2 regions of the Planococcus sp. TJ-302 genome follow, and region 1 is predicted to be linked to the other one. Evidence: riboswitches for the same ligand, from Rfam matches in the RefSeq annotation. Region 1 holds a riboswitch; the other holds the start of a gene.
The links. A riboswitch is a leader RNA that binds a small molecule or an ion and turns the genes downstream of it on or off. The one in region 1 is predicted to bind S-adenosylmethionine.
Positions count from the first base shown of each region.

Region 2: another riboswitch for S-adenosylmethionine. It lies ahead of AC4EHB_RS08115 (methionine ABC transporter ATP-binding protein); the one in region 1 lies ahead of AC4EHB_RS06335 (methionine biosynthesis PLP-dependent protein).

Region 1 is NZ_JBZDOI010000001.1:1,241,547-1,252,497, forward strand. Features, by position in the region: gene AC4EHB_RS06305 (transporter substrate-binding domain-containing protein) at 1-382, shown strand, start outside; gene AC4EHB_RS06310 (amino acid ABC transporter permease) at 482-1,141, shown strand; gene AC4EHB_RS06315 (amino acid ABC transporter ATP-binding protein) at 1,134-1,856, shown strand; gene AC4EHB_RS06320 (hypothetical protein) at 1,981-2,844, shown strand; gene AC4EHB_RS06325 (hypothetical protein) at 3,003-3,173, shown strand; gene AC4EHB_RS06330 (LLM class flavin-dependent oxidoreductase) at 3,266-4,273, opposite strand; SAM riboswitch class I at 4,665-4,768, shown strand; gene AC4EHB_RS06335 (methionine biosynthesis PLP-dependent protein) at 4,846-5,967, shown strand; gene metC (cystathionine beta-lyase) at 5,964-7,136, shown strand; gene ystJ (NADP-dependent malic enzyme) at 7,186-8,421, opposite strand; gene AC4EHB_RS06350 (SDR family NAD(P)-dependent oxidoreductase) at 8,673-9,437, opposite strand; gene AC4EHB_RS06355 (3-hydroxyacyl-CoA dehydrogenase family protein) at 9,437-10,384, opposite strand; gene AC4EHB_RS06360 (GntP family permease) at 10,469-10,951, opposite strand, start outside.
Region 2 is NZ_JBZDOI010000001.1:1,660,543-1,671,493, forward strand. Features, by position in the region: gene AC4EHB_RS08105 (O-acetylhomoserine aminocarboxypropyltransferase/cysteine synthase family protein) at 1-918, opposite strand, end outside; SAM riboswitch class I at 1,023-1,138, opposite strand; gene AC4EHB_RS08110 (glycerol-3-phosphate acyltransferase) at 1,272-1,913, shown strand; SAM riboswitch class I at 2,018-2,131, shown strand; gene AC4EHB_RS08115 (methionine ABC transporter ATP-binding protein) at 2,272-3,303, shown strand; gene AC4EHB_RS08120 (methionine ABC transporter permease) at 3,293-3,943, shown strand; gene AC4EHB_RS08125 (MetQ/NlpA family ABC transporter substrate-binding protein) at 3,984-4,820, shown strand; gene AC4EHB_RS08130 (M20 family metallopeptidase) at 4,840-6,039, shown strand; gene pepT (peptidase T) at 6,221-7,438, shown strand; gene AC4EHB_RS08140 (acyltransferase) at 7,630-8,727, opposite strand; gene AC4EHB_RS08145 (STAS domain-containing protein) at 8,960-9,979, opposite strand; gene AC4EHB_RS08150 (YczO family protein) at 10,154-10,381, shown strand; gene AC4EHB_RS08155 (EamA family transporter) at 10,477-10,951, shown strand, end outside.

The DNA.
Region 1 (10,951 bases):
AGATGTGAAAACGCTTGAAGACCTCGAAGGCAAAAAAGTTGGTGTCCAGCTTGGTACAATCCAGGAAGAAGGCGCTAAGGCCATTATCAAAGAAGAAGGCATAAACTTTGAATTAAAAGCGTTGGATGATTCCGGCGCATTGATCCAGGAAATCCTTTCTGGCCGCATCGATGCAGCTTACATGGACAAAGAAGTAGCAAAAGGCTATATCGAAGCGCAGGACTTAGGCGCCTTTGATGATCCGACAACTTCTTCACCAGGTATGGCTGTCGCATTCCCTAAGGGCAGTGAATTGGTGGAAGAAGTCAATGCTGTCCTCGCTGATCTGGAAGAAAGCGGCGAATTGGAAGAATTGAAGAAAAAGTGGAAGATTGAAGAATAAAAGACATTCCATTGAGCGGCGGGCTTTGTCCGCCGCTCACTATTTATTAGAACATCCCCATTGCCGGGATGAATCTTCAAAAGAAAAGAGTTGTAACTTATGAATTTGGACTTTTCACAAATGGTTCCTTATATCCCCTTTATCCTGGAAGGGATTTGGGTCACATTAAAATTCGTGATTGTCGCAATCATCCTCGGTTCGATTCTGGGAACGATTTTGGCATTGTTCAAAATCGGCTCGATCAAACCGCTGCGCTGGTTCGCTGACGCGTATACATCGATATTCCGCGGCACGCCCCTGATCCTGCAATTGATGATCATCTATTATTCGATTCCGCAGCTGACCGGCTATGACATCTCGCCTTTCTTGTCCGCGATTTTGGCATTTGGCTTGAACTCATCCGCTTATATTTCTGAAATTATCCGCGCCGGTATCCAAGCGGTCGACAAAGGGCAAATGGAAGCTGCTCAAGCTCTCGGCATTCCCTACCGTGCCATGATGAAAGATATCATCTTGCCGCAGGCGCTGAAAAATATCCTGCCGGCGTTGATGAACGAATTTATCACATTGACGAAAGAATCTGCAATCGTTTCAACGATCGGCTATCTCGATTTGATGCGCCGCGCGCAAGTGGTCGGCTCTGATTTATTCCGCAACTTTGAACCGCTGCTGTTCGTCGGCTTGATTTACTGGTGCCTGGTTATGGGATTGACTGTACTTGGCAGAATGTTTGAACGGAGGCTGAAGCAAAGTGATTAAAGTGGAGCATTTGTACAAGAAATTTGGATCCAACGAAGTACTGACAGACATTACTGCTGAAATAAAAAAAGGCGAAGTAGTTTCCATCATCGGCCCTTCCGGCTCAGGAAAATCGACGTTTCTGCGCTGCTTGAACATGCTGGAGATTCCGACAGCCGGAAAAGTGATCATTAATGGGCAGGACCTGACAGGACCGAAAAAGGATGTACAGAAAATCCGCCAGCAAATCGGCATGGTGTTCCAGCATTTCCACTTGTTCCCGCATTTGACGGTTCTTGAAAACCTGACATACGCTCCGATGAAAGTGAAAGGCGAGAATAAAGCGCTGGCTGAAGAAAAAGCGCGTGCGTTATTGCTGCGCGTCGGCCTGTCAGAAAAAGAGAAAGCTTATCCGAGCAGCTTGTCCGGCGGCCAGAAACAGCGTGTGGCAATCGCCCGGGCGTTGGCGATGGAACCTGAATTGATGCTTTTTGATGAACCGACATCCGCACTTGATCCTGAAATGGTCAAAGAAGTGTTGGATGTTATGAAAGATTTGGCGAAATCCGGTATGACGATGGCTGTTGTGACGCATGAAATGGGCTTTGCACGGGAAGTCGCAGACCGCGTGCTGTTCCTGGATCACGGCGTCCTTGTCGAAGAAGGAGAGCCGCGGGAATTCTTTGCATCCCCGAAAACCGAACGAGCCCGGGATTTCCTGGAGAAAGTATTATGAAAGATGCCTCTTGGGGCATCTTTTTTTGTCGATTTGTTCATATCCATCCCCTATTTCCCGCCTCAGCTCCCCGCGCGGCCATGATATAATCAACGGTGAAGAAAAAAATTGAGGTGTCCCCCGAATGTTAAGGAAAATCATTGTTTTATTTGCAGTCGCATTTTTTATGGTGCTCATCATGTTCACTGGAATGATGTTCATGACCAATACAACAGAAATCTATTCACAAGATGATATAAAGTTGGAGATCGAAAAACCAGCTTTCTTTACGCTGGCAGAACCGGACGCAGACGGCAAGCGGAACATTACGCTATTCAGCTTGCCGCTCGGCAGCTATACGTTAACGGAGCGACAATTAGACAATGGCACCACAATTGTTTTCGAACATCTTGAAAACACAAGCTGGCTGCCGTTCGTCGTCTCTATGAATACAGCAGGCATCGGAGACGCAGACGTGCGTTCTTGGAACCCCGAACCCGGCATGCGCACAACAGATCCGGAATACGGCAACGACCCGACTACTAATCCATACGGCATCATCGCGATGGATTCTGCTGAAATCCTGCAAGGCAATATTTACGTTTCACGGAATCTGGCGCTTGGAAATGGCGATCCAGTCAACGAATTGCGCCATGAAATAACGGAATTGACAATCGAAGAAGGCAAACTTCTGAAAAACTTTTGGCTTCCGCCGAAGCATCAAGCTGACAGCTGGTTTATGATGTCGCCGGAACCCTTCTTCAGCACTCCCCAAGACGAGGGAGCATGGATCTCGCACACGGCTCAAAATCCACGCGAACGGTTGAATTGGCTGACACCGGAAGGGCCAATGGTGAAGATTCCCCTGACTGATGATCTACGCACAGAAATGGCTTATAGCGCATCTTCTAATACCGCTGAAGCAATAGCAGAGGAATGGCAAAAAGATTCTCCAGCTGTCTATTTCGAAAGCATCCTGTTGAATGCCGAAGCAACCGAACAGCAATAACCAAAACCCGCTCGAGCCACAAGCTCTGGCGGGTTTTGTTTTCAATAAAAAGCATTGAAACTTTATTAATGACGGAATAGTCAGTATAATAAAGCATATAGACGTCCGCCTTCCTTCACTGGCTTTAATCAAACATCAGCGGAAAGGAGGTCTTTCCAATGGCCAAAATCAGAATCGATCCGCAGGAAACACCGCGCGAAATCGAAGAAGATTATAATGCTGCCCAAAACATGATTGGCGAAGGCGCACCAGATTATGCCAACTCGAAAGATGACGATGCACCCCAGGAAATCAAAATTGAAGCGCAGCAAGCTAAACGGCTCCAATAGCTTCCACTCCTTGCACCGCCAAATCCTGGCGGTGCTTTTTATTGCACAAAAAAATCCCCGCCAAAGCAATTGCTTTAGCAGAGACATGGTATTTATTCCATCATATCGCCAAGAAGGCTGTAAGAACGCAGGCGGTCTTCAAGATGAAAAATCTGGGAATTGACAATGACTTCGTTCGCCCGGGTTTTATTGATAAAGTTCCGCAGCTTTTCGCGGACCACATCCGGTGTGCCGACAATCATCGATTCTGAAGCCAGTTTTTCTTTGAAAATGGCAATTTCACGGTCCGACCAAACCTTTTCGAGATCATCGATCGGCGGCTGGAAATGGGTCGGCATACCTCGCATCAGCGCAAACATCTGCTGCTGGCCGGATGTTGCAAGCCATTCCGCCCTCTCCTGTGTATCCGCTGCAATGACATTGACGCCGACCATGGCATACGGCTCTTTCAATGCGGCGGAAGGTTTAAAGTTCTGGTGGTAGAGCTGCAAAGCCTGCATCGTGTAGTCCGGCGCAAAATGGCTGGCAAATGAAAATGGCAAGCCTTTAATCGCCGCAAGCCTAGCACTGAAGCCGCTTGAACCAAGCAGCCAAAGCGGCACATCCAGACCGGTTCCAGGAAAAGCGCGGACGCTGCCTTTTGGATTTTCGGAAAAATAGTTTTGCAGTTCTTCTACTTGCTGTGGAAACTCATCCCCGCTGCTGTGCAACGTTCGGCGCAGCGCATAAGCTGTCGCCTGGTCGCTCCCGGGCGCGCGCCCTAAACCAAGGTCAATGCGGCCGGGGTACAGCGATTCAAGCGTACCGAATTGCTCTGCGATAACGAGCGGCGCATGGTTCGGCAGCATGACGCCTCCTGAACCTACACGGATCCGCTTTGTTTGCCCGGCAATGTGGCCGATTAAAACTGATGTCGCAGAACTGCCGATGCCCGGCATATTATGGTGCTCAGCAAGCCAAAGCCGGTTAAAACCTAATTTCTCTACATGCTGCGCCAATTCGACGCTGTTCTTGAATGATTGAGCCGCATCGCTGTCTGCGTTGACCGGCGCCAAGTCCAGTACAGCCAATGGTATGTTTTCGAATTTTTTACTAGTCATCATTCATCACTCCTCACTTTTACAAGTGTAGCGGTATTTTCTTTTTTCTACACGGTTCCTGCTCAGCACCCAGAAAAACCAGTCAATTGCTGTTCCCGATAATGTTTTCAAGGCGCTTGGTTTTCTTGAACGCATCCCTTCTTACCTAGTCAAGATAGACTTTTCCGATGTCCATTCAAGATGAAACGACAGTTCGTTCAACTTTTTCGTAATTCAAATTAACCGGAAAGAAACAGAGCCATCTCAACTTTCTGATCTACAAATAATTTTTTAAAAATTTAAACTTTCCCTTGTAAAATTCGCCCTGCTGTATTAAAGTAAACTTTATCTAAAGGCGCTGTTTGATCGGTGGACCTTTACCCTGCACGCACATTAAAACTTCATATTTTATTTCTTATCTAGAGAGACGGAGGGATTTGGCCCTGTGAAGTCTCAGCAACCAGCCCTTATGGCTACGGTGCTAATTCCAATAAGCCTCGGCTTAGAAGATGAGAAGATTAGGTTCCCAAAACAGGGGCTTTCTTCTTTTTCAAGAAGCGAGCCCCTGTTTTTATTTTGAAAGGATGATTCCCATGGCAAAATTCGGCATTGAAACGCAACTAGTGCAATTAGGCAATAAAACCGATAAAACGACAGGGGCGGTCAGCACCCCAATCTATTTGTCGACCGCTTATGAACATGAGGGGCTTGGCAGGTCGACAGGCTATGATTACACGCGCACCAAAAACCCGACTCGCTCCGTACTGGAAGAAGGCATCGCCGCTCTTGAAGGCGCGGATGCTGGATTTGCCTGTAGTTCCGGAATGGCGGCAATTCAACTGGTGCTGTCGCTGTTCAGGCCTGATGACGAGGTATTGGTACCGGAAGATATTTACGGAGGCACTTACCGGCTGCTCCAGCATTATTCGGAGATTTACAATATCCGCACCGTTTACGCAGATTTCAATGATGTCAGCCACACTGAAAGCTTGATCACAGATAAAACGAAAGCGTTATTCATCGAGACGCCAACCAATCCATTGATGCAGGAAATCGACCTGGGCGCCTACGGAAAACTGGCGAAAAAACATGGTTTGCTGCTCATTGCCGACAACACCTTTTTAACGCCTTATCTTCAACAGCCTATAACATTAGGCGCAGACATCGTCGTGCACAGCGCGACAAAGTATATCGGCGGCCATAATGACGTGCTCGGCGGCTTGGTTGCTGCCAAAGGCCAGGCGCTTTGCGAGAAACTGGGCGTGCTTCACAATTCAGCTGGCGCAGTGTTATCGCCGTTCGATTCCTGGTTGTTGATCCGCGGCTTGAAGACGCTGCCGCTTCGCATGAAACAGCACGAAAAAAATGCGTGCGAAGCTGCTGAGTTTCTGACACATCACCCTGCGGTCACAGATGTCCTTTATCCCGGAAAAGGAGGCATGTTGTCATTCCGCTTGCAAGACGCATCATTGGTCGGTCCGTTTCTGGAAAATTTGGAACTGATCACGTTCGCTGAAAGCCTCGGCGGCGTGGAAAGTTTCATCACCTATCCCGCCACCCAGACGCACGCCGATATCCCTTATGAAGAGCGGACGCGCCGCGGAATTTGCGATTGCCTGCTCCGCTTTTCCGTCGGCATCGAAGACATTGAAGACCTGACAGCCGATCTTACCCAAGCATTCGCAAAACTGGACAAGGAGGTCCTTCGCCTATGACACATTTGGAAACCCAATTCATCCACGCAGCCGGAGTCGACAAAGAAACCGGGGCGGTCAATGTCCCGATTCACTTGTCTTCCACATACCATCAGGCCAGCTTTGACGAATTCGGACCGTTCGATTACAGCCGCTCCGGCAATCCCACACGTTTAAAGCTGGAAGAAACCATTGCCAAACTCGAAGGCGGCACACGCGGATTCGCTTTCGCTTCCGGCATGGCTGCCATTTCTTCCGCGTTCATGCTGCTGTCGGCTGGCGACCACGTCCTTGTATCGGAAGATGTCTACGGGGGCACTTACCGCTTTGTCACGGAAGTGCTTACCAAATTCGGAATTTCCTTTAGTTTTGTCGACATGACCGACCTCAGCGAAATGGCCGCAGCTATCCAGTCCAATACGAAAGTCGTTTATATAGAAACACCATCCAATCCGGTCATGAATATCACCGACATCGAAATAGCCGCCAAGCTCGCAAAAGCCAATGGCTGTTTAACATTTGTCGACAATACATTCATGACGCCTTTGTACCAGAACCCGCTTGCTTTGGGCGCAGATGTCGTCTTGCACAGCGCGACGAAATTCCTATCCGGCCACAGCGATATCATCGCGGGGCTCGCAGTCGTCAAAGATCCGGAATTGGCGGATCGTCTCGGCTTTATTCAAAATACGTTCGGTTCGGTCTTGGGGGCGCATGATTCCTATACCTTGATCCAAGGCATCAAAACTCTGGGCGCACGGTTGAAGCAATCATCCGCTTCTGCCCGTGTCATTGCGCAATATTTGCATAGCCATCCCGCCGTGGAAGAAGTCTATTATCCGGGCTTCACATTCCATCCGGGCAATCCGATCCATGAGCGCCAAGCACGCGACGCGGGAGCTGTTGTATCGCTGCGCCTGAGAGACAAAGATGCTGCCCGGATTTTTGTGGAGAGCCTCAAAATTCCGGTATTTGCGGTAAGTTTGGGAGCAGTCGAAACGATTCTTTCTTACCCGGCGACAATGTCCCATGCATCTATGCCGAAAGAATACCGCGAGAAGCGCGGCATCACAGACGGTGTTCTGCGTTTATCTGTCGGCCTCGAAAACCGCGACGATTTGCTGGAAGACCTTGAACAAGCGCTGCAAAAAGTCCGCCGCGCAATACAAACTCCCGAACTGGTGAAATAAATTCCAGAACAAAACCGCCCATTCAACTTGCTGAATGGGCGGCTTTCTTTTAATATATCGTTTTTCCTGAAAGAGCTTCCTGTGCAGCAGAGGCATTTGTACCAATCGGCCGCTTAGCCACACCCGTATCAATCGCAGCTTGCGCCACTGCGGCTGCTACTGCCGGTGCAACGCGCAAGTCGAATGGCGCTGGAATGACGTATTCATCGTGGAGTTCGTGCAATTCCAGCAGCCCGGCAATCGCTTCTACTGCCGCAATTTTCATCGCATCATTGATTTCAGTAGCACGGACGTCCAGTGCCCCGCGGAAGATGCCTGGGAACGCCAGGACGTTATTGACCTGGTTCGGAAAGTCGGAACGTCCCGTGCCCACAATGCGGGCCCCTGCGCGTTTTGCCGCGTGCGGCAAAATCTCCGGGTTCGGGTTCGCCATCGCAAAGATGATGGGTTCTGCATTCATCGATGCCACCATTTCTTCACTCAAAGCTCCCTCGGCCGATACGCCGATAAACACGTCCGCCCCTTTGATAACATCTCCAAGTTTGCCTTCAGACCGGCCATAATTGGTCATTTCTGCTACTTCTTCCTTGAATGGATTCATTCCGTAGGAACGGCCTTTAAAAATGGCGCCTTTCGTATCACACATGACCAACTGGCTGAAACCGTATTTGCTCAGCAGCTTTACGACCGCAATCCCTGCGGCTCCTGCCCCGTTGACGACCACTTTTACTTCATCAACGTTTTTACCGACCAGTTTCAGGGAATTGATCAATCCGGCAAGCGTCACAATGGCCGTTCCATGCTGATCATCGTGGAATATCGGGATTCCCATCTCATCTTTCAAGCGCTGCTCTACGATAAAGCAAGTAGGCGCAGAAATGTCTTCCAAATTGACTCCGCCAAAGCCGGGCTCCAGCAGTTTAACCGTTTGGATGATTGTTTCAGCGTCTGTTGTGTCCAAGCAGATTGGAAATGCATCAACGCCCGCGAATTCTTTGAACAGCACCGCTTTCCCTTCCATCACCGGCAACGCCGCATGAGGGCCGATATTGCCAAGTCCGAGAACCGCGGTGCCATCTGTAATGACTGCCACCGTATTGCCTTTCATCGTGTACTCGTAGACTTTCCCCGTGTCCTGCGCAATTTCCTTGCACGGCTCTGCTACTCCGGGAGAATAGGCGAGACTTAACTCCCTTTCATTTCCGACCGCCACTTTTGAACGGACTTCGAGTTTTCCTTGATGTTCCCGATGCAGATGCAAAGAGTCGTTTCTCAGGTTCGCCATTGCCTCATCTCCCTTTGTTTATATTTGTTCATTATAAAGCGTTTAGAGCCAATTGAAAGACTTTTCTGATTTTTATTGTATTATTCGGACTTTTGACTGAGACAAAACTCATATGAAAGCGCCTTCATATTAAAAGAGTCCCAGAAGTCTCCATTTGCAGTCAGGCAACTACTAATAATAAAAGGCAGAGAAAACGAATCGTTTTCTCTGCCCTTCAATATTATTTGCTTTACGGTTTTACGTTTTATACGTCAAATGGCGGTCCATCCTCCGTCGACTTTGATTGTTTCGCCTGTCACGAAATTCGATAAATCCGAAGCGAGATACAACACAGCTCCAGATATGTCTTTCGGCTGCGCGAGGCCGTCCAGAAGAATGCGGCTCTCGACGTCTTTCTTAAATGCTTCGTCTTCGAACATCTTCGCTGTGAATTCTGTTTCGATGAACGTCGGAGCTACGGCATTGACCTTTACCCCGCCTTTCGCCCATTCCACAGCCAGCGCTTTGGTCATTTGCACCATGCCGCCTTTGCTTGAGCAATAGGCTGCGCGCTTGATATAGCCGACAAATGCCATTTGGGAAGCAATATTGATGATGCGCCCGCTTTTCTGTGCAAGCATATATTTAGCAGCTGCCTGGCTGGCGAAAAAGGCCGATTTCAAGTTCAAATCCAGGACCGTGTCCCAGTCTGATTCCGTCACTTCCATCGCAGGTTTTGCGATATTAACGCCTGCATTATTCACCAGCACATCGACTGTACCGAAAGTGTCCGCTGCCGTTTCAATCAGCCGCCGTACTTCTGCTACTGCACTCAAATCACCGGCCACTGCGATGCAGCGCGGATTAAATTCATGAAGCTCGCTCAGCGCATTATCGAGCGCTTGCTGATTGCGTCCCGAGATGACGACATTCGCCCCCAGTTCTGCAAAAGTCCGGGCAATATCCCGGCCGATCCCTTTGCTGCCACCGGTTACAATGACGGTCTTCCCGGCAAGTTCGGAAAAGTATGCACCCATTATTCGCTCTCCCCCATTGCCTGCAGATCATTTTTCAGGAAATGGATCAGCGTCCTTTCCCGGTCGGCATTGAGTTTACGCGATACGGCTGGCTCCCAATCGTAGAAGCCTTTGCCGCTCTTGTCGCCCAAATTGCCTTCTGCCGCAAGTTCCGACAAAATTTTGCCTGAGCGCTGGTCGGTCGCCAAATCTTCGAACAAATAATTCGAAATTGCCGAAAACACATCCAAGCCGCCCATATCGGCTGTCATTAATGGTCCGGTCACCGGCAAGCGGCGCCCAATGCTATAAGTGACTGCTGCATCAATATCTTCTTTTGACGCCGCTCCGGAATCCAACAGCGCTTGCGCTTCACGGAACAACGCGTATTGCAGACGATTGCCGATAAAGCCAGGCAGTTCTTTTTGCAATAAAATCGGTTTCTTATTCATATCCACAATAATTTGCATCGCACGCTGCACGGTTTCTTCGTCGGTCTTGCTGCCTTTGACTACTTCGACCAACGGAATAAGATGACCTGGATTCCAGAAATGCGTCACGACGAATCGGTTTGGATGCGCCATTTTTTCAGACAGCAGACTTGGCATGAAACCCGATGTATTGCTCGCGATAACGACGTCTTCTCCGACAAGCTTCTCAAGAGTAGCGTACATTTCTTTCTTCAATTCCAGCACTTCCGGAATCACTTCGATGATGAACGTCGCGCCTTCGACAGTTTCTTCAAGAGAAGTCGAGAATTGGATGGTGTCTTTGATGCGTTTCGCATCCGCTTCGCCGAATAAATCGTTGTCGACCATCACGCCCAGTTTATTGGCAAGGCCGTTGTTTGCATTTTCCAGGTCTTGCTCATTAATGCCAAAAACTTTTACAGGATGCCCTGCCCACGCTGCTGATAATGCGATGGAATGCCCCATCGTGCCGCTGCCGAGAATCGAAATCTTTTCCATGTTTTGCACCTCTTCCAAATAGTCCATCTAAAAAAAGTATACCCAACAAACTAGCTGAAAACTAGCTCATTGGGTATTTAGATCTTATAAACCTAGAGAGAACAACACTACTGCGAGAACCGCGCCAAGAAGCGGCACCACTACAGACAGCGCACCGAATGCAGGATATGCATCCTTATGGGTCTCACCGGCAATCGAACGGATTGTCGTTACCACATAACCGCCTTGCGGCAAGGAATCCAGGGAACCGGATGAAATAGCGACCGTTCTATGAAGCGCTTCCGGGTCAACGCCCAGATCCAGGTAATGCGGTGCCAGAAGCGGCAAGGCAATCGCTTGCCCGCCTGATGACGAACCTGTCAATCCGGCGATGACGGCAACGGCAAGCGCGCCGCCGATCAGCGGACTTCCTGGAATACCAGTAATGACGCCGACAGCTGTTTCAAATGCAGGAGTCGCTTTGACGACTCCGCCAAATCCTACAACGGCTGCTGTATTGGCAATCGCAATAACTGCGCCAAGCGCTCCGTCGCCAAACGCCTTGCCGATATTCGTAAAATACTTGCG
Region 2 (10,951 bases), 420 kb from region 1:
CAAATATTCCGCTATGGCCTGTGCGTTGCTGTTATGGCGCGGAATCCGCAGATGCAGCGTCTCCAAGCCCTGTAAAAATGCATGCGCGCTCTCCGCACTCAAAGACGGGCCAAAATCACGCAGCAGCTGAACGCGCAATTTCGTTGCAAAGGAAGCTCCTTCTGCGTCGATTCCGTAACGTATGCCGTGGTAGCTTTCATCGGGTTCGGTATAGCTTGGGAATTTCGGGTTGTTCCAATTGAATTTCCCGCCATCGACAACTACGCCTCCGATTGTTGTACCATGGCCGCCAATCCATTTTGTTGCGGAGTGGATGACCACATCGGCTCCGAATTCGATCGGGTTGCTGCCGTAAGGCGATGCAAACGTATTGTCAATCAATAACGGAATATCATTGTCATGTGCAATGTTGGCCACTTTTTCGACATCGAAAACATTCAGGCTCGGATTGCCGATAATTTCGCCAAACAGTGCTTTTGTTTTATCGGTGATGGCTCCACGGAAATTTTCCGGATCCTTGCCGTCGACGAACTTAACCGTAATACCGTATCTCGGCAATGTATTTGCAAAGAGGCTGTAAGTACCGCCGTACAAGTTGCTGTCCGCGACGATCTCATCGCCCGCTTCTGCTACATTCAGAATGGAGAAAGCGATAGCCGCCATCCCAGATGCCAGCGCCACAGCTGCAGTGCCGCCTTCGAGAAGCGCTACTCGCTGTTCAAATACATCCACCGTCGGATTCATAATGCGTGAATAGATATTGCCGGCTTCTTTCAAGCCGAATAAATTCTGGGCATGCTCCGTATTCTTAAACACATAAGAAGTCGTTTTATAAATTGGCACCCCTCTTGAGCCTGTTACGGGATCAGGCTGCTGTCCACCATGCAATAAAAGCGTTTCCGGTTTAAAATTTGTCATTTCGTATTCCTCCTAAGGTTTTATGGATGGAAACCAAGGTTGAGGAGGGAACAGAAAAAGCCCTCTTCGATTAAGAAGAGGGCCGCCAAATACGGGTATACCTCCTCTCATCTGCCAGATCCCGTCGTACCGGATCTGTAGGATTTAGCACCTTTCCAAGCTGCGCTTGTTGGTTGCTGGGCATCACAGGGCCTATTCCCTCCGCCTCTCTTGATAAGAGTATTCAGATTTAGTTTTCCATCTTGTTGTGAAGTATAAAAAGAAAGGCCAGCAATGTCAAGAATAAAATTCAAATAATTTCGAAACCTTCCAGCATCGGTTGCGTTAAAATGAAGGGAAGGAGGAGAATACAGATGTTATTTTGGACAATTTCCGCACTCATATCAGGTTATATTATCGGTTCTTTGCATGGCTCGCTCATCCCTCAGCTGTTAACGGGCGTCAACATCAATAAAGAAGGCCTTAAAAACTCCGGAGCGTCGAACGCCGCAATTGTGCTTGGCTGGAAATTCGGCGCACTCGTCGCCGCCTTCGACATTATTAAAGGATTTGCTGCAGTGGCCGGATTTCGGCTGCTGCTCGACGCATCGGCGCTTTCGGATGGAACAGCCTGGACCTTGCTGTTCACCGTTGGCGCGGGCGTCGTTTGTGGCCACAACTTTCCCGTCTATATGAAGTTCAACGGCGGCAAAGGAACAGCACCGCTTATTGGCGTCATGCTGGCACTGGATTGGAAATTTGGAATTGCCGCTCTCCTATTATTGGTTGCCGTTTCACTCGCCACCGACTATCTCATCGCTGGCGTGCTGGTCCTTTACCTCATGCTTTTAGCTATCGCGATTTTTCCAGCTGAAGGATTTTGGCCACCAGCCTTTGCAATTCTGCTGTTTGCAATGGCTATCTGGAAGCATCTTGAAAATATTGCGCGCGTTCGGGAAGGCACCGAAAAAAAGGTTTCTGAAGTGCTGCGCAAAAAATCCGCCGGTTCTGCTTAACATAAGCTGGCAGAAATAAGTCCAAAAATTTTTTTGGAGTTTTAGTTGACTTTTACAACAGTCCCCTTTAAAGTAAGCATTACAAATCGAATACGTACATCACTTTCTTATCCAGAGAAACCGAGGGACAGGCCCTATGACGTTTCGGCAGCGGATTCGCTTCATGCGAAAACTGTGCTAATTCCTGCAAATGCATCCGTGCATTTGGAAGATGAGAACGAGATGGTTTCATGCCGAAGCCCTCTTTTTTTCTTATGGATTAAGAAAAAAGAGGGCTTTTTATCGTTCACTTTTGGAAAGATTGATCTGTACCGAAGAGATTTGCATAGATACACTCAGCTTGAGGAGGCGCTTTTACATGATTCAATTCGAGGAGGTCACAAAAACCTACCAATCCGGAAAACAGGAAATCCACGCTTTGAATGGCATTGATTTGACGATTGAGACCGGAGAAATATACGGAGTCATCGGCTTCAGCGGCGCCGGGAAAAGTTCACTGATCCGCACAGTCAATCTATTGGAACGCCCGACTACCGGGCGAGTGCTGATTCACGGAAAAGATATCCTGGCCTTGTCAGGCAGTGAAATCCGTAAAACGCGAAAAGACATCGGTATGATTTTCCAGCATTTCAATCTGCTGAATTCCAAAACGGTCTACCATAACGTCGCTATGCCACTGCTGCTGGCCAACACACCGAAAGATAAAATTAAGGAACAAGTCAAAAACTTGCTGGAGTTCGTCGGCTTGGCTGACCAAGCGGAGAAGTATCCGGATCAATTATCGGGTGGCCAGAAACAGCGCATCGGAATCGCCCGGGCGCTTGCCACTAATCCTTCCGTGCTGTTATGCGACGAAGCGACTTCCGCTCTGGACCCGCAGACCACGCAATCTATTCTTGAACTGCTGCGCCGCATCAACCAGGAATACAACATCACGATTTTGCTCATCACACATGAAATGGGCGTCATCCGTGAAATCTGCGACAAAGTCGCCGTCCTGGAAGCCGGCAAAATCATCGAAAAAGGAACAGTATTTGATGTCTTCACCAATCCGCAGCAACCGACCACCCAGCGCTTCGTGCGCTCGGTCATGAATGATGAGCTGCCGCCGTCGTTACTGGCACAGCTGGCGGATGCGGCACGAAGCCATTCCATTTACCGCATTCAATTCACCGGCTCGTCAGTCGGACAGCCGCTGATGTCCCGCATTTCACGTGATTTCAATTTAGATTTGAATGTTTTATTCGGCAACATTACTGAATTGCAAGGCGAGCCGTATGGCAATCTGATTGTTGAATTTACCGGCCCTGCTGCAGAGATACAAAAAGCGCTCGCGACAATCCGCAGCGGCAGCGTCAAGGTTGAGGAGGTGAAGCATTATGCTAATTGATAACGAACAAATTTTGGAAGCACTGTGGGAGACCGTTTATATGACCAGTGCATCATTCTTCTTCTCCCTGTTAATCGGCTTCCCGCTCGGCATATTGCTAGTCGTCACCCGTAAAGACCATTTGCTGGCCAATGAACCCGTATCAAAAGTACTGAACATCGTCATCAATATTTTCCGTTCTGTGCCGTTCATCATCTTAATGGTCGCCATCATCCCGCTAACGAGGCTGATTGTCGGCACGTCGATCGGTACGGCGGCAGCGATTGTCCCGCTGGTCTTTTACGCCGGCCCATATATCGCCCGTTTGATTGAGAACTCGCTGCTCGAAGTTGATAAAGGCGTCATTGAAGCCGCGCAAGCCATGGGTGCCTCTCCTGCCCAGATTATTTTCCGCTTTTTGATACCGGAAGCATTGAGTTCACTGGTGCTCGCCCTGACAATTGCTATTGTCGGCTTGATTGGCGCTTCTGCCATGGCAGGCGCCATCGGAGGCGGCGGACTCGGAGATCTCGCCATCACTTACGGCTACCAGCGTTTCGACACAATGGTCATGGTCATCACAGTAGCGATTCTAGTCGTCCTGGTGCAAAGCGTCCAATCCGCTGGCAACCTATTATCGAAGCAAGTCAGAAGAAGATAAAAACGAACGACAACTTAAACCATTATTGGAGGAAACCCACATGAAAAAAATTACAGCTTTTTTATTGATAACGATACTCGCATTGCTGCTGGCAGCTTGCGGCAACGACGAAGAAGGCGCTGACGGCAGCAGAAAAGTCACACTAGGCATCAGCGGCTCTGACACGACGATTTGGGACCACATTGCTGAAAAAGCCGAAGCAGAAGGAATCGAACTTGAAATCGTCACGTTCTCTGATTACGTTGCACCGAACATTGCCTTAGCAGAAGGTGAACTTGATTTGAACGCATTCCAAACGATTTCTTATTTCGATGAATTTGTCGCAGAACATAAACTGGATATCGTTCCGATCGGCTCGACTGTCATTGCGCCAATGGGCCTTTACTCTGAAAAACACAAGTCGATCGAAGAACTGCCTGAAGGTTCACAAATCGCCGTACCGAACGAAGCGACGAACATGGGCCGCGCCTTGCTGCTCCTTGAAGAAGCAGGCTTGATCGAACTTGCGGATGATGCCGGTTTGACAGGAACAGCTGATGACATTACGGATAACCCGAAAAAACTTGAAATTGTACCGATGATTTCTGGCCAAACACCACGTGCAATGGGTGACGTTGCCGCTTCAATCATCAATAACGGCATTGCAGTTGATGCCGGCTTGAACCCTACTGAAGACCCGATTGCCCGTGAAAGTGAAACAGCAACACCATACATCAACTTGATTGCAGCGAGTGAAGAAAATGCAGAAGATCCGGATTTCCTGAAAATCGTTGAACTTTACCAACAGGAAGACACGAAAGAATTCATCATCGAGCATACAAAAGGCGCTCAAATCCCGACATTCGTTTCTGTTGAAGAACTTGTCGATTATAAATAATTCTTGAGGAGGAATTCCAATGACCATTGCCAAAGAAACCGTCCAGGCTATTTCCCAGTCGATCGATTCCAAGCAGGCGGCGTACATCAGAGCCAGCCAAGCGATACATGCCAAACCTGAAATCGGAAACGAAGAGTTTTTCGCCAGCAAGACCTTAGTAGCCTTGCTTGAAAACGCCGGCTTCACCGTCGAAACTGGCGTTGCCGGCCACGAAACCGCCTTTTATGCGAGCTTCGGCGGTGATGTTCCCGGCCCAGCCATCGCTTTTCTTGCGGAGTACGATGCATTGCCCGGCCTTGGCCATGCGTGCGGCCATAATATTATCGGCACGACAAGCGTTGCCGCTGCAATTGCCTTGTCCGAGACACTCGCTTGGACTGGCGGCCGTATCGTAGTGCTTGGCACACCAGCTGAAGAAGGCGGACCCCACGGCAGCGCAAAAGGCAGCTTCGTGAAACACGGGCTGCTCGAAGGCATCGATGCCGCGCTGATGATCCATCCTTCGGGCAAAACGGCGCTGACCGGCAACTCGCTGGCAGTGGACCCATTGGAATTCCATTTCTACGGCAAACCGGCACACGCTGCCGGTTCTCCTGAAAAAGGCATTAACGCACTTGATGCCGTGCTGCAGCTTTTCAACAGCATCAACGCGTTGCGCCAGCAATTGCCGTCCGACGCACGCGTCCACGGTATCATTACTCACGGCGGCGATGCACCGAACATCATTCCGGAATACGCTGCTGCTCGATTTTACATTCGAGGCGATTCATGGAAAAAAACTGCGGATACCGCGGAGAAAATCCGCGCAATCGCTGAAGGCGCCGCACTTGCTACAGGAGCCAGTGTGAAAATCGTCCGCTTCCAAAACGAAGTCAAAGATCTTGTCCCTACTCCCCTATTGGATTCGATTGTGCGCGGCGAATTGGAAGCAGTAGGCGAACAAGTAGCGGAGTCGCGCAATTACGGACTCGGTTCCACGGATGCCGGCAACATCAGCCATGTCGTCCCGACTGCGCATCCTTATATCAAAATCGGTCCTGATGACCTTGTTGGACACACGCCGGAGTTCCGGGAAGCAGCAAAATCAGATTTGGGCAATGAAGCTTTGATCCGCGGTGCCAAAGCGCTGGCGAACACCGGATACCGGTTGTTGACTGACGCTCCTCTCTTAGCAGAAATCAAACAAGCGCATGCCCAGGCATTAACAGCAAAAAATTAATCGCATGAAATATAAGACAGCAGAGACGCTGTCTTTTTTTATTGTCTAGAAGCGTATTTTGCTCGTTATAGAGCGTATTTCGGCCGCAATAGAGCGTATTTCCAAATTCCCATACCGTATTCCCAAAATTCTCTCTTATCGTGCTAAAATTAAAGCATTACATATTTAGGGGGAACATTTGATGATTGAAACTTTGATCGAGCGCCTTGTGCGCTATGCAAAAATCGATACGCAATCCGATTTTGAAAACAACGAAACGCCGTCGACTTCCGGCCAATGGGATTTACTGCGTGAACTGGAAAATGAGATGAATCACATCGGACTTCTAGAAGTAGGCATGGACGATCATGGCTACCTTTTTGGTACATTGCCTGCAAATACCGATAAGCAGCTGCCAGTCCTCGGCTTCCTGGCGCATGTCGACACGGCAACTGATTTCACCGGCAAAAACGTCAATCCCCAGCGCATCGAAAATTACGATGGCAACGATATTCAGCTGAGCGGCACAGTCGCAATGACAGTCGCTGACTTCCCGGACCTGAAAAACTACGTTGGCCATACTTTGATTACAACTGACGGCACGACATTGCTAGGAGCTGACAATAAAGCGGGCGTCGCTGAAATCATGACAGCGATGGAATATTTGGTGCAGCATCCTGAACTAGAGCATGGAAAAATCCGTGTGGCGTTCACTCCGGACGAAGAAATCGGCCGTGGCCCGCATAAATTCGATGTCGCCCGCTTTGGAGCGGATTACGCGTACACGATGGACGGCGGACCGCTTGGTGAATTGCAGTATGAAAGCTTCAATGCAGCAAGTGGAAAATTAACCGTGCAAGGGAAAAGCGTCCATCCTGGATCTGCGAAAGACAAGATGGTCAACGCTCAGACAGTTGCGATCCTGTTCCAGGAAGAAATGCCAAAAAATGAAGTGCCTGAACGGACAGAAGGCTATGAAGGGTTTATCCACCTGAATAGTTTCAAGGGCGATGTTGAAAAAACGGTGCTTTCCTATATCATCCGCGATTTCGATAAAGAAAAGTTTGAAGCGAAGAAAGAACATATGAAAGCTGTCGCAGCGAAGCTACAAGAACAATTCGGTGCGGATGCAATCACGTTGGAGCTTGAAGACCAGTATTATAATATGCGCGAAAAAATCGAACCGTCGATGGAAATCGTTGATGCCGCAGAAGCAGCGATGAAGAAATTAGGCATCACGCCGAATATCGTTCCAGTACGCGGCGGCACGGATGGCTCGCAATTATCGTATATGGGATTGCCGACACCGAATGTTTTCACAGGCGGCGAAAACTACCACGGAAAATACGAATTCATTTCAGCCGAAAACATGGAAAAAGCAACACAAGTCATTATTGAAATCGTTCAATCGGCAAAATAAAAAAGCGCCCACGGGCGCTTAAAGCTTGTAGAATTAGGGTCGATTTCCACCCTAAGGCTGCAAGTTTTTTTTGTATAACAAAAGAAACTGATGCTTTTGAGGAGGTTACTCCATATCGTAAAAAAAATTAGTGACAGCCGATACAAAATGAAAACGGCTTTTAATTTTATGAAGTTATTACCCTCTAAACCTTAAATAAGGTTTCTCGTTAAAACTTCTTTTTTGCTTTCTTTAGCAGGTGCCTTATTAACTATAGAAGGAACTGTTAAAATGATATGTCCAAATGGCAATTTTTGAATCAATAAAATAATGCCAATCGTGATAAACATCACCACTGCAAACCAAATTGGAAATAGAGAAAGAGTCCATACATCTGAGGGTAGATTTCGTTGTAACATATGTATAACAAAGGGATGTATAAGATAGATTCCCATCGACATAGCTCCAAGTCTTGATGTTACGGAAAAGAGTAAAGGGTTTCGAGCAACTTTTTCAGAAATCGCCATTACAAACATAACGATAACAGGCAAATTAACGATATTAGTTATACGATTAGATCCAATGTAACCGCCCCACTCATATTCAACTGCTGCGAAGTAAAAAACTAATAATACTGCAATAAATAGTGGAACTCTCATTTTATAAGTCCATTCTTTTGCAATCTCCCAATGATATGCAAGAAATCCGCCAAAAATGAAAAAGAATAACCACTTTGGCAAAAACGCGCGTTGTTCAGTTATTAAGCCAAAAAACCCTTCAAACTGTCCAGCTGCCATATATTTCATGGAATAGATATGAACCAAAGCTGATATGGCTAATAAGCCAAACCAAGCACCTTTGCTTTTAATAAACTGCAGCAATGGAAAAATCAAATAAAATTGCAAAACAATTGAAATGAAATAAAGATGAGAATAGGTTTCTCCAAATGCCGCTTTAAAAATAAAGCGTTCAATTCCGCCATTAAAGGGATTCGCACCAAAAACCAGCCAGATATAAACTACATAAAATGCGGTCCAGAATATGAATGGGATGACGATTTTATTTAATCGTGATCTGAAAAATTTTTTAAAGAAAAATCCTCTTTTTTTCACCTGCAAAAATAATAAAAGCCCGCTTACTATAGCAAAAACAGGGGTCCCGAATCGACTTGATTGATTAATAAACAGGATTACGTCTTCCCAGCTTCCACTTTGAACATAATATAGCGCTGAGACATGAACAAGTACCACCATTAAACAACCTACTGCTCTCAGTACATGGATATCAAAAATTTGACCTTGCTGATTCATATATTTACACCCTTAACTATTTATTAGACCGAATTTATTATAAACGTTTCTTACAAGGGGATACAACTTATTTTAAAAATATCAATATAATATACTTGTGTTTTCATTTCTGAACTCGGAGGGCAAATCTTTTCTTATGTCTTCAAATTAAAAAGCGCCTGTGGGCGCTTTTTTTTTGTCTAGATGCGATTTAAAAGCCTTCCGGACTAGATAAACACTTAAGCTTTCGTCTTTATATAATACTTCTTCCGTTCTGCGCTAATGCATAATGGATGCCGTGCTGCAAAGTTTGGAAGCATTGGAATTTCGATAAATTCAAACCGGTTTCCGTAATAATCATGCCCATTTGAGGGGATATTCCGACCAGGATGGCTTGGCTGCCAATCAACGAGGCTGTAGTGCCCAATTTGTCGATCAAGCTTGCCGCCTGATACGTGAATTCTGCATTCAGCCCTGTCAAATCCAGTACAAGGTATTTCGCTTTATATCTTGGCAGGTTCTGCAATGTTTTCACGAGCAGTTCTTCTGCGCGTGCTTCGTCGTATGTTCCAAGCAGCGGCACGACGACAATGCCATCGAGCACTGGAATGATTGGCGATGAAATTTCCTTGATAAGGGCATTGAGTTCAGCAGTCTTCTCTTCTACTTGAAGTTCCAGGCGCTGAATTTCTTCCGCTTCTTTTTTGCGCGCCAATCGATGGATATTTTTGTCAATGTTTTCATCGGAAGAGTAATATTCAACAAGCGTTTCACTAAAGCCCTCTATCTGGTGGTGCAGCACCCGGTACCAGATGTTCTCCCCGAATAATTCGGTGAAAATTCCGGCATAATGCGCCGGCAGAAAGCAACCGCCAGATTTTTTCCCTTGCGCCACGTTCATCTTATGCTCCCAGCTGTTTTTCAAACTCACTTTCAGCGTTTTCTGCTGTTCGTCCAACTCGCTGATTTCAGCCAACCCCCATCCAGCAGAGGCGTATGTATTTGTAATGAGTGCAGCTGCATCGGAAATCGTAACGTTTTTCATCTTCGAAAAGTATTGTCCCACCAACAACCCTTGGCGGAATCCGGTCGTTTCCATCACGATATTGGACGAATCTTCACCTGCAATCTCTTCAATCGTATCAAAAAATGTTTTTAAAGCAGTGGAAGTCCAAAAAAGGACCGAATCCTGACCTTCGAACAAAAACCTGCCTTCTTCCAGATTCCATTCAAAGCTCAAGCCTCCAACCTTTATTGAAGAAAGTGTAGCCATTTGAAAACTCCTCTCGTACTTCATTTTATTTTATCATATTGTTAAACAAACGTTAAAGCTTGCACCTTAAGCCACTCACTTTCATCATAAATGTGGCATTTATAATGGATATGTTTTAAATTGGCTGATTAAAGGAATAAAGAGATAACACATTAATAGGAAGAGGTGCTTTCTTTGCCAGATAAAAAATCTTTTGAAGAAGAACGTGAAAATCGTACAGGCGCGCCGATGGATAACCCGGAACAAGTCAAGACTGACAAGAAAACAATGCATGAAATGTTCAAAGAAGAAGAAACGGTGGATTCCATTCCGCTTGAAGATTTAAAGCAAGATATGGAAGATGAAGGAAATCCTCGCTCTACAAAGGATAACTCATCCAGCGAAGAAAAATTCCCCGGATAAAGGGCAGAATAAACCCATTTTTCTGAAGAACAGTTCGGCTGACGCCGGGCTGTTTTTTTATGATATGATATTCTGATGAACAGGAGTGGCTTATCATGAAAAACTGGATTTACCCGGTCATGGTAGTTGTTGCGGCAAGTTGTTATGGCGTTCTTTCCACAATTATCAAAGTGGCGATGCAGAATGGTTTTACAGCAGCCGAAGCAGTTACCAGCCAATATTTTGTGGGCTTCTTTTTAGCAGCCCTTTTATTTGCAGTTACACAACGCAAATTCCCGCGTCTTCGCGGATGGAAAATACTTGTGTTATCCGGTTCTTGCACAGCGGCGACAGGAATGGTCTATGGCCAATCGCTGGAATACCTGCCTGCATCCCTTGCAGTTGTCCTGCTTTTCCAATTCACATGGATTGGCATGTTTCTGGATTGCATTGTAAAACGAAGACGGTTGAAACGTGCTGAGACCCTTTCCCTTGTTTTATTATTCGGGGGAACACTGCTCGCAGCCGGGGTCATCGATACTGACCTTAGCGGAATCGCATGGCAAGGATGGGCATGGGGAATCGGCGCAG